2 regions of the Delftia sp. DLF01 genome follow, and region 2 is predicted to be linked to the other one. Evidence: riboswitches for the same ligand, from Rfam matches in the RefSeq annotation. Region 2 holds a riboswitch; the other holds the start of a gene.
What was found. Region 2 has a riboswitch for glycine ahead of gcvT (glycine cleavage system aminomethyltransferase GcvT). Riboswitches for the same ligand answer to the same signal wherever they lie in the genome.
Positions count from the first base shown of each region.

Region 1: it holds a riboswitch for glycine, as region 2 does, so the genes downstream of both, IB269_RS26615 (D-amino acid dehydrogenase) here and gcvT (glycine cleavage system aminomethyltransferase GcvT) in region 2, are expected to answer to the same signal.

Region 1 is NZ_JACVAZ010000006.1:171,929-175,331, reverse strand. Features, by position in the region: gene IB269_RS26620 (beta strand repeat-containing protein) at 1-826, opposite strand, end outside; glycine riboswitch at 1,478-1,588, shown strand; gene IB269_RS26615 (D-amino acid dehydrogenase) at 1,681-3,012, shown strand; gene IB269_RS26610 (FIST N-terminal domain-containing protein) at 3,045-3,403, opposite strand, start outside.
Region 2 is NZ_JACVAZ010000001.1:1,381,139-1,384,541, forward strand. Features, by position in the region: gene gcvP (aminomethyl-transferring glycine dehydrogenase) at 1-189, opposite strand, end outside; gene gcvH (glycine cleavage system protein GcvH) at 261-635, opposite strand; gene gcvT (glycine cleavage system aminomethyltransferase GcvT) at 772-1,947, opposite strand; glycine riboswitch at 1,965-2,083, opposite strand; glycine riboswitch at 2,099-2,210, opposite strand; gene IB269_RS06045 (fatty acid--CoA ligase) at 2,380-3,403, shown strand, end outside.

The DNA.
Region 1 (3,403 bases), on a different contig from region 2:
CGCGATCAATGGTGACATTGTTCGCCGGGGAGCCAACGACGAATACCGCTTCGCCACAGGTCATGTTGGGCGAATTGGTGAGCGTGATGTTCTTCCCACCAAGATAAAAAGTTTCCCAGGCGGAGTCCGCCCAGTTCTGGACTTGTATGACTCCCCCGAAATCGATGGTCAATGAGCCCGTGCCGGCTGGCACGGTGCCTTTGAGCCAGTACCAGGCACCACCGGCACCAGTGGTGGTGCCCGTATCGCCGCCGCTGATCATCTGGGTTTGACCACAGGCATTGGTGGCTCCCGTCACGGCGCCGGACTGGGCTCCGCTGACGAATGTGTTGGCACAGCGCACGTAAACCGTCTGATTGTCGACATACGGATGGAGGTTTCCCGCCGCATCCTTGGATGTCCCGCTCTGTATGGTTCGTACCGACGTAGACAGTGTCGGCGCAAAGACGATGGAAACATCGGCACTCGGATCCAGCGTTTGTAGCGTGTAGTTGGCTGCCTGAATGGCCGCTCGCAGCGTACATGCGCCAGCAAAGGTACCCCCCAGCGTGCTGACACAGGTGGTTGGTGTCGTTGCATTGGCATTTGGAGCGTCGCTGTTGTCGGTGACCGTGAAAACGATGGTCGCCGCGAGTGCCGTGGATGAGATACCCGCGCATGAAAGCAGCAGCAAAGAGAAAAGGCACTTCGCTGCACGCCACTTGCGAAAAAATGCCGAACCAGGCAGGCGATTGAGAGCATGCATGATATTCCCCGTTTTCTCAAGGAGATATGACAGGAAAATGATTTTCCCAATGGCAATGGCCATCAGTTGTACCCAGCGCATTTGCATCGCCGTACCTCGAATAGTTCTATTTGAATCACGAGCTCACAACTCACCTTGCAGCCGGTGAGGTTGGAAGCAAAATGTTTCGCGCAGATCCTGCGCGTCAATCAAAAAGGTGGATTTCCATCAACGTTTGCGAGCTGCTCCGCTGCCCATTGAGCCGGACACACCTTCAGTCGGGTTTGCGACGCAAATCATTCCTCCCTCCACAAACCATATTCACCGTGCTTGTATTTTTTCAGTGCCGGGCCAGTTTCCATGGACCTGCACCTGTGCAACGGTAAGTCGCCTATCAGACATATACACAACTCATGGTTAACCCATGCAGGTCCAATCGACCAGAACATGCACTGACAAACCACTGCACACATCGATAGGCTAAATCATGTTTTTTTCTATTTCAATAGTTTTTTTACATGAAATCGAAGGCTCGTGCCAGCGCTACGAGGGAGGCGCTTGAGCGATATAGGGAATACCCTGAATCGGCCACACCACATACAGGTAGTAACTGGTGGTATCCCCAGTACGACTGGAACCGGCTGCGCAAGCCACATAGAATCGCCCCTGCAGGAGAGCAGGCGGGCACCACGGTGCCGAGCCTCACCGAAGGCGCAAACTCCCATACACGCTCAGGTTCCGTACTGCAAACACAACATGCCGTCTGGAGAGCCGCCGCACGCAATATGCGGCGCACCGAAGGAGCAAGCCCCGTTCCCATGGACGGCGGTGAATCTCTCAGGTACCAAGGACAGGGGGAGCGGCAGCTGCGTCACGACGGACGCCGGCTGCTTGCTATTGAATCCATAGCTACCAGCTTCCGCGTGACCGGCACATGCCTTTGAAAGGGCATTGTCATGCGCGTCATCGTTCTCGGAGCCGGCCTGATCGGCACCGCCTCGGCCTACTATCTGCAATCTCTCGGTCATGAAGTGACCGTCATCGACCGCCAGGCTGCGCCCGGCGCCGAAACCAGCTTTGCCAACGGCGGGCAGATCTCGGTCAGCCATGCCGAACCCTGGGCCAACCCCGGCGCACCGCTGAAGTTGCTGGGCTGGCTGGGCCGGCAGGACGCCCCCCTGCTGTTCCGCCTGCGCGCCGACATGCGCCAGTGGCTCTGGGGCCTGTCCTTCCTGCGCAACTGCACGCCCGCGCGCACGCGCCACAACATCCAGCAGATCGTTCGCCTGGGCACCTACAGCCGCGAGGCCCTGCAGCAGCTGCGGTCGGACACCGGCATCCAGTACGAGCAGCGCATGCAGGGCATCCTGCACTTCTACACGAACGCCCGCGAGTTCGAGGGCGCTCTCAAGCCCACCGAGCAGATGCAGGCCCTGGGCTGCGACCGCCGCCTGATCGACGCCGACGAAGCCGTGCGCCTGGAGCCGGCCCTGGCCCATGTGCGCGGGCAGATAGCGGGCGCCACCTATACGGCCGAGGATGAATCGGGCGACGCCAACCTCTTCACGCGCGAGCTGGCACGCATTGCCACCACCACGGGCGTGCAGTTCCGCCACGGCCACCACGTCATGGCGCTGCGCACCACGGGTGCGGGCGCAAGCCGCCATATTGACCATGTGGAGGTGACCAATGCCGATGGCCGCTACGAACGCATCCAGGGCGACGCCTATGTGCTGGCCATGGGCTCGTTCAGCCCGCTGCTGGCCCAGCCGCTGGGGCTGCGCCTGCCCATCTACCCGGCCAAGGGCTACTCCGTGACCCTGCCGGTGCTGGACCCCGCCAAGGCCTACCAGGTCAGCCTCACGGACGATGAGTTCAAGCTGGTGTTCTCGCGCTACACCGGCGCGCAGGGCGACCGCCTGCGCATTGCCGGCACGGCCGAGTTCAACGGCTACGACCGCAACCTGGACCCCGTGCGCTGCGAGGCCATCGTGCGGCGCGTGCAGCAGCTGTTCCCCGGCGCCGGCGATACCGGGCGCGCCCAGTTCTGGAGCGGCCTGCGCCCCGCCACGCCCAGCAATGTGCCGCTGATCGGACGCTCGCCCATCGCCAACCTGTTCCTGAACACCGGCCACGGCACGCTGGGCTGGACCCATGCCTGCGGCTCCGGCATGGCGCTGGCCGATCTGGTCAGCGGCAGGCAGCCGGCCGTGGATTTCGATTTTCTGGGAGCCGCAGCCATGGACCCGGATCGCAGCGCAGGCACGGTGCGCCCGCGCGCGGTCTGAGGTGCAGACGGTGTGTACGGCGTGTACGACGCCTAGGCAGTGAACACCGTCAACACCCCGGCGAAGCGGTGCAGGCGGGCGTCCATGATCTCGGCTTCGGCGACGAAGCCGATCAATGGCACATCGCCCAGTGCGTGGCGCAGGGTGCGCAGCTCGGCATCGGGGCCGCCGAACAGGCCGCCGCCGCGGCCCCGGCAACTGATGTAGATGGCGCCACGGATGCGGGGCTGTGCCTCGCCTTCGGGCGCCGCCTCCTCGGGCTCCGCCGCATCGCGCAGCGCAGCGCCCAGTTGCAGCAGTTCCTGGCGCGCGACCTGGGCCTGGCGGCGGCAGAAGATCACCGAATGCCCGGCCTCCACGGCCGATGACAGGGCCACGCCCTGGCGCAGCG
Region 2 (3,403 bases):
CGGCAGCGCCATGGGCTGGTGGCGCCGGATGGAGGGCGGGACGATGGCGTCGATCAGCGCATCGCGCGATGCCGCGCCAATGGCGCTGAGCATGTGGGCCTCGTTTTCGGGCGCAATGCCGATATGGCGGGCCACGAATTCGGTGGCGTTCTCGAGGGCGGCAAGGGGCTGGGTGGAGGACATCAGCATGGAGGGACCTGTCTCAAAAGCTGAAAAGCGCCAGGGCGGGCCCTGGCGCCCGTCCTGGCCGGAAAGTGGCGTCAGTTGCTCTGTGCGAAGGCCGTGTAGGCGGCTTCGTCGAGCAGCGCGGCCAGCTGGCCTGCGTCGCTGAGCTTGACCTTGAAGAACCAGCCTTCGCCCAGCGGATCGCTGTTGGCCAGGGAGGGGTCGTCGCGCAGGGCTTCGTTGACTTCGACGATCTCGCCGCTGACGGGCATGTAGACATCGGCAGCGGCCTTGACGGACTCGACCACGCCGGCCACATCGCCTTGGTTGAAGCTGGTGCCCACGGCGGGCAGATCGACGAACACCACGTCGCCCAGCGCATCCTGTGCGTGCAGGGTGATGCCGACGATGGCCGCGTCAGGGTTGGCGGCGTTGATCCATTCGTGGTCCTTGGAATACTGGATGCTCATGGCTTGCTCCGATAGAAACTGAAAAAGAAACCTGTGAAAGGCGGTTTGAGAAAGGTCAGTGCGCACTGTAGCGGCATGCGATGGCAGGAAAAACGAATCCGCCGAACTCGATCCACGCCAAGCGCGCAGGCTGTCCTCAACCGCGGTGATAGCGGGGCGCCACGAAGGGCGTGGCCTGCACCTGCATGGGCACGGCCTTGCCGCGCACCATGGCCTGCAGCGTGGTGCCGATGGCGGCGCTGCCCGGCTCCACATAGGCCAGTGCCACGGGCTGGTTCAGCGTGGGCGACAGCAGGCCGCTGGTGACCTGGCCGACCTTGCGGCCGCTGGCATCCAGCAGCTCCGTGCCTTCGCGCACGGGTACGCGCTCCAGGGCCACCAGGCCCACGCGCTTGCGCGTGAGCAGCTCGGGCGACTGCAGCTGGGCCAGCACGGTGGCCGCGCCGGGAAAGCCGCCTTCGCGCTCGCCACCAATGCGGCGGACCTTCTGCACGGCCCAGTTCAGGGCGGCCTCGGCCGGGGTGGTGGTCGTGTCCAGATCGTTGCCGTACAGGCACAGGCCGGCTTCCAGGCGCAGCGAATTGCGCGCGCCCAGGCCCACGGGCCTGACTTCGGGCTGGGCCAGCAGGGCACGGGCAAAGGCTTCGGCGTGGCTGGCGGGCAGGGAGATCTCTAAGCCGTCCTCGCCGGTATAGCCGCTGCGCGTGATGTACAGCTCGGCGCCTTCCCAGTCGAAGTAGCCGCCCGTCATGAACACCAGCCCGGCCGTGTCGGGCAGCAGGCGCTCCATGGCGGCTGCTGCCTGCGGGCCCTGCAGCGCCAGCAGGCCCCGGTCGAACTGGGGCTCGATTTCACAGCGCTGGCCGATGCGGGCCTGGATGTGCGCCAGGTCTTCATGCTTGCAGGCGCCGTTGACGATCAGGAACAGGTCGTCCTCGCGGCGCACGAACATCAGGTCGTCCAGAATGCCGCCCGCATCATTGAGCAGCAGGCCGTAGCGCTGGCGGTGTTCGCCCAGGCCCAGCACCTCCATGGGCAGCAGCGATTCCAGCGCCGCGCCGGCATCCGGGCCGCGCAGGCTGATCTGGCCCATGTGCGAGACATCGAACAGGCCTGCCGCCTCGCGCGTGTGCAGGTGCTCGGCCATCAGCCCCTGCGGGTATTGCACGGGCATGGAGTAGCCTGCAAACGGCACCATGCGCGCGCCCAGTTCCTGGTGCAGGTCGAACAGCGGGGTCTTGAGCAGATCGGTGGTGGAGGCAGCGGTCAAGGAGGGACTCTCTTTTCGGCAAGGGGCAAGGCACAACGCCATCCCGGAATCCCGGGATGTCCTGCCCTGCTGTCCGCTTTACCTGAGAGATTCACCCGCACCTTCCATGCGTGGGGCTTGCTCCTTCGGTGGATGGGGCACACCGCCGTGCCCTGCATCTCTCTCCAGCTAGGAACGCCTGCGGCCGTGGCGGCAGGCGGTGCCAGTCCTTTTGCCTGAGCGTTCGGGACGAACCCTGCGCCTTCGGCGGTGCCGCTGCCTGTGACCATCGCGGCCGGGCGGGCACTCTCTCCTGACCGGCGCATTCTAGCTGCGGCCAGCGTCCGCGCGGCTTCGGGATTTCCGCGGGCCGACTGCCGGTCCATGCGCTTGCCTGCATGGATGCATTTGCAAATTGCATAACTGTCTAAAAAATCTCCTACATTGAGATGCATCGATATATGAAATCTCGTGAGCGAGAAGGAAGAAGCGCACATGCAGCAGACGCTGGGAGACACATTGGCCTGGCCGGCACGTTACCTGCCGAACAAGGAAGCCCTGGTCGCGTGGGAGGGCGGCGAGCGCCGCGCCTGGACCTACGCCCAGCTCGATGCCGAAGTCAACCGCCACGCCCATGGCCTGGCCGAGCTGGGCATAGGCCATGGCGACGTGGTCGCGGCCTTTCTCTACAACACGCCGGCCTTTGCCTTCACCATGCTGGCGGCCGCGCGCCTGGGCGCCATCTTCAACCCCATCAACTACCGGCTGGCGGCGCAGGAGCTGGCCTTCATCCTCAAGGACGGTGCTGCGCGCGCCCTGGTGTTCGAGCACGAGGGCGGCGAGGTGGCCGCACGCGCCCAGGCCCTGCTCAAGGCCGAAGGCGGCGGCACTGGCACGGGCATCGAGCACTGGATCTTTGCCGACGATGCGCCGGCCGACCCGCTGCCGGTCTGGGCCACGCAGCGCCTGTCCGCCCTGGCCAGGGGCCGCAGCAGCGTGCCGCCCCAGGCCCATGTGCGCGAGAGCGACCCCTGCATCCTCATGTACACCAGCGGCACCACGGGCCGGCCCAAGGGCGTGCTGCATACGCACCGCAGCAAGCTGGCGCACAACGCCCTCATGCACCAGACCATGCAGTTCACGCGCGACGACGTGGGCCTGGCCATGGCGCCGCTCAACCACACGGCCGAGCTGCACACCAGCTTTTTGCCGCGCCTGCAGGCCGGGGCCACCCAGGTGCTGCTGCGGCGCTTTGATGTGACCGAGGCCTGGCGCCTGATCCGCGAAGAGCGCGTGAGCTTCTTCTTCGCGGCGCCCACCATGGTCACCATGCTGCTGGCCGACCCCATTGCCTCGCCTGAGCAGGCGCCCGCGCTGCGGCTGGTGGAGTACGGCGGCGCCTCCATGGCGCCCCACCTGATCCGTGAATGGACGCGCAAGGTCGGCAGCGACCTGGTCCAGGTCTACGGCACCACCGAGATGGGGCCCTGCATGTCCATCCTCCTGCCGGGCGAGCAAC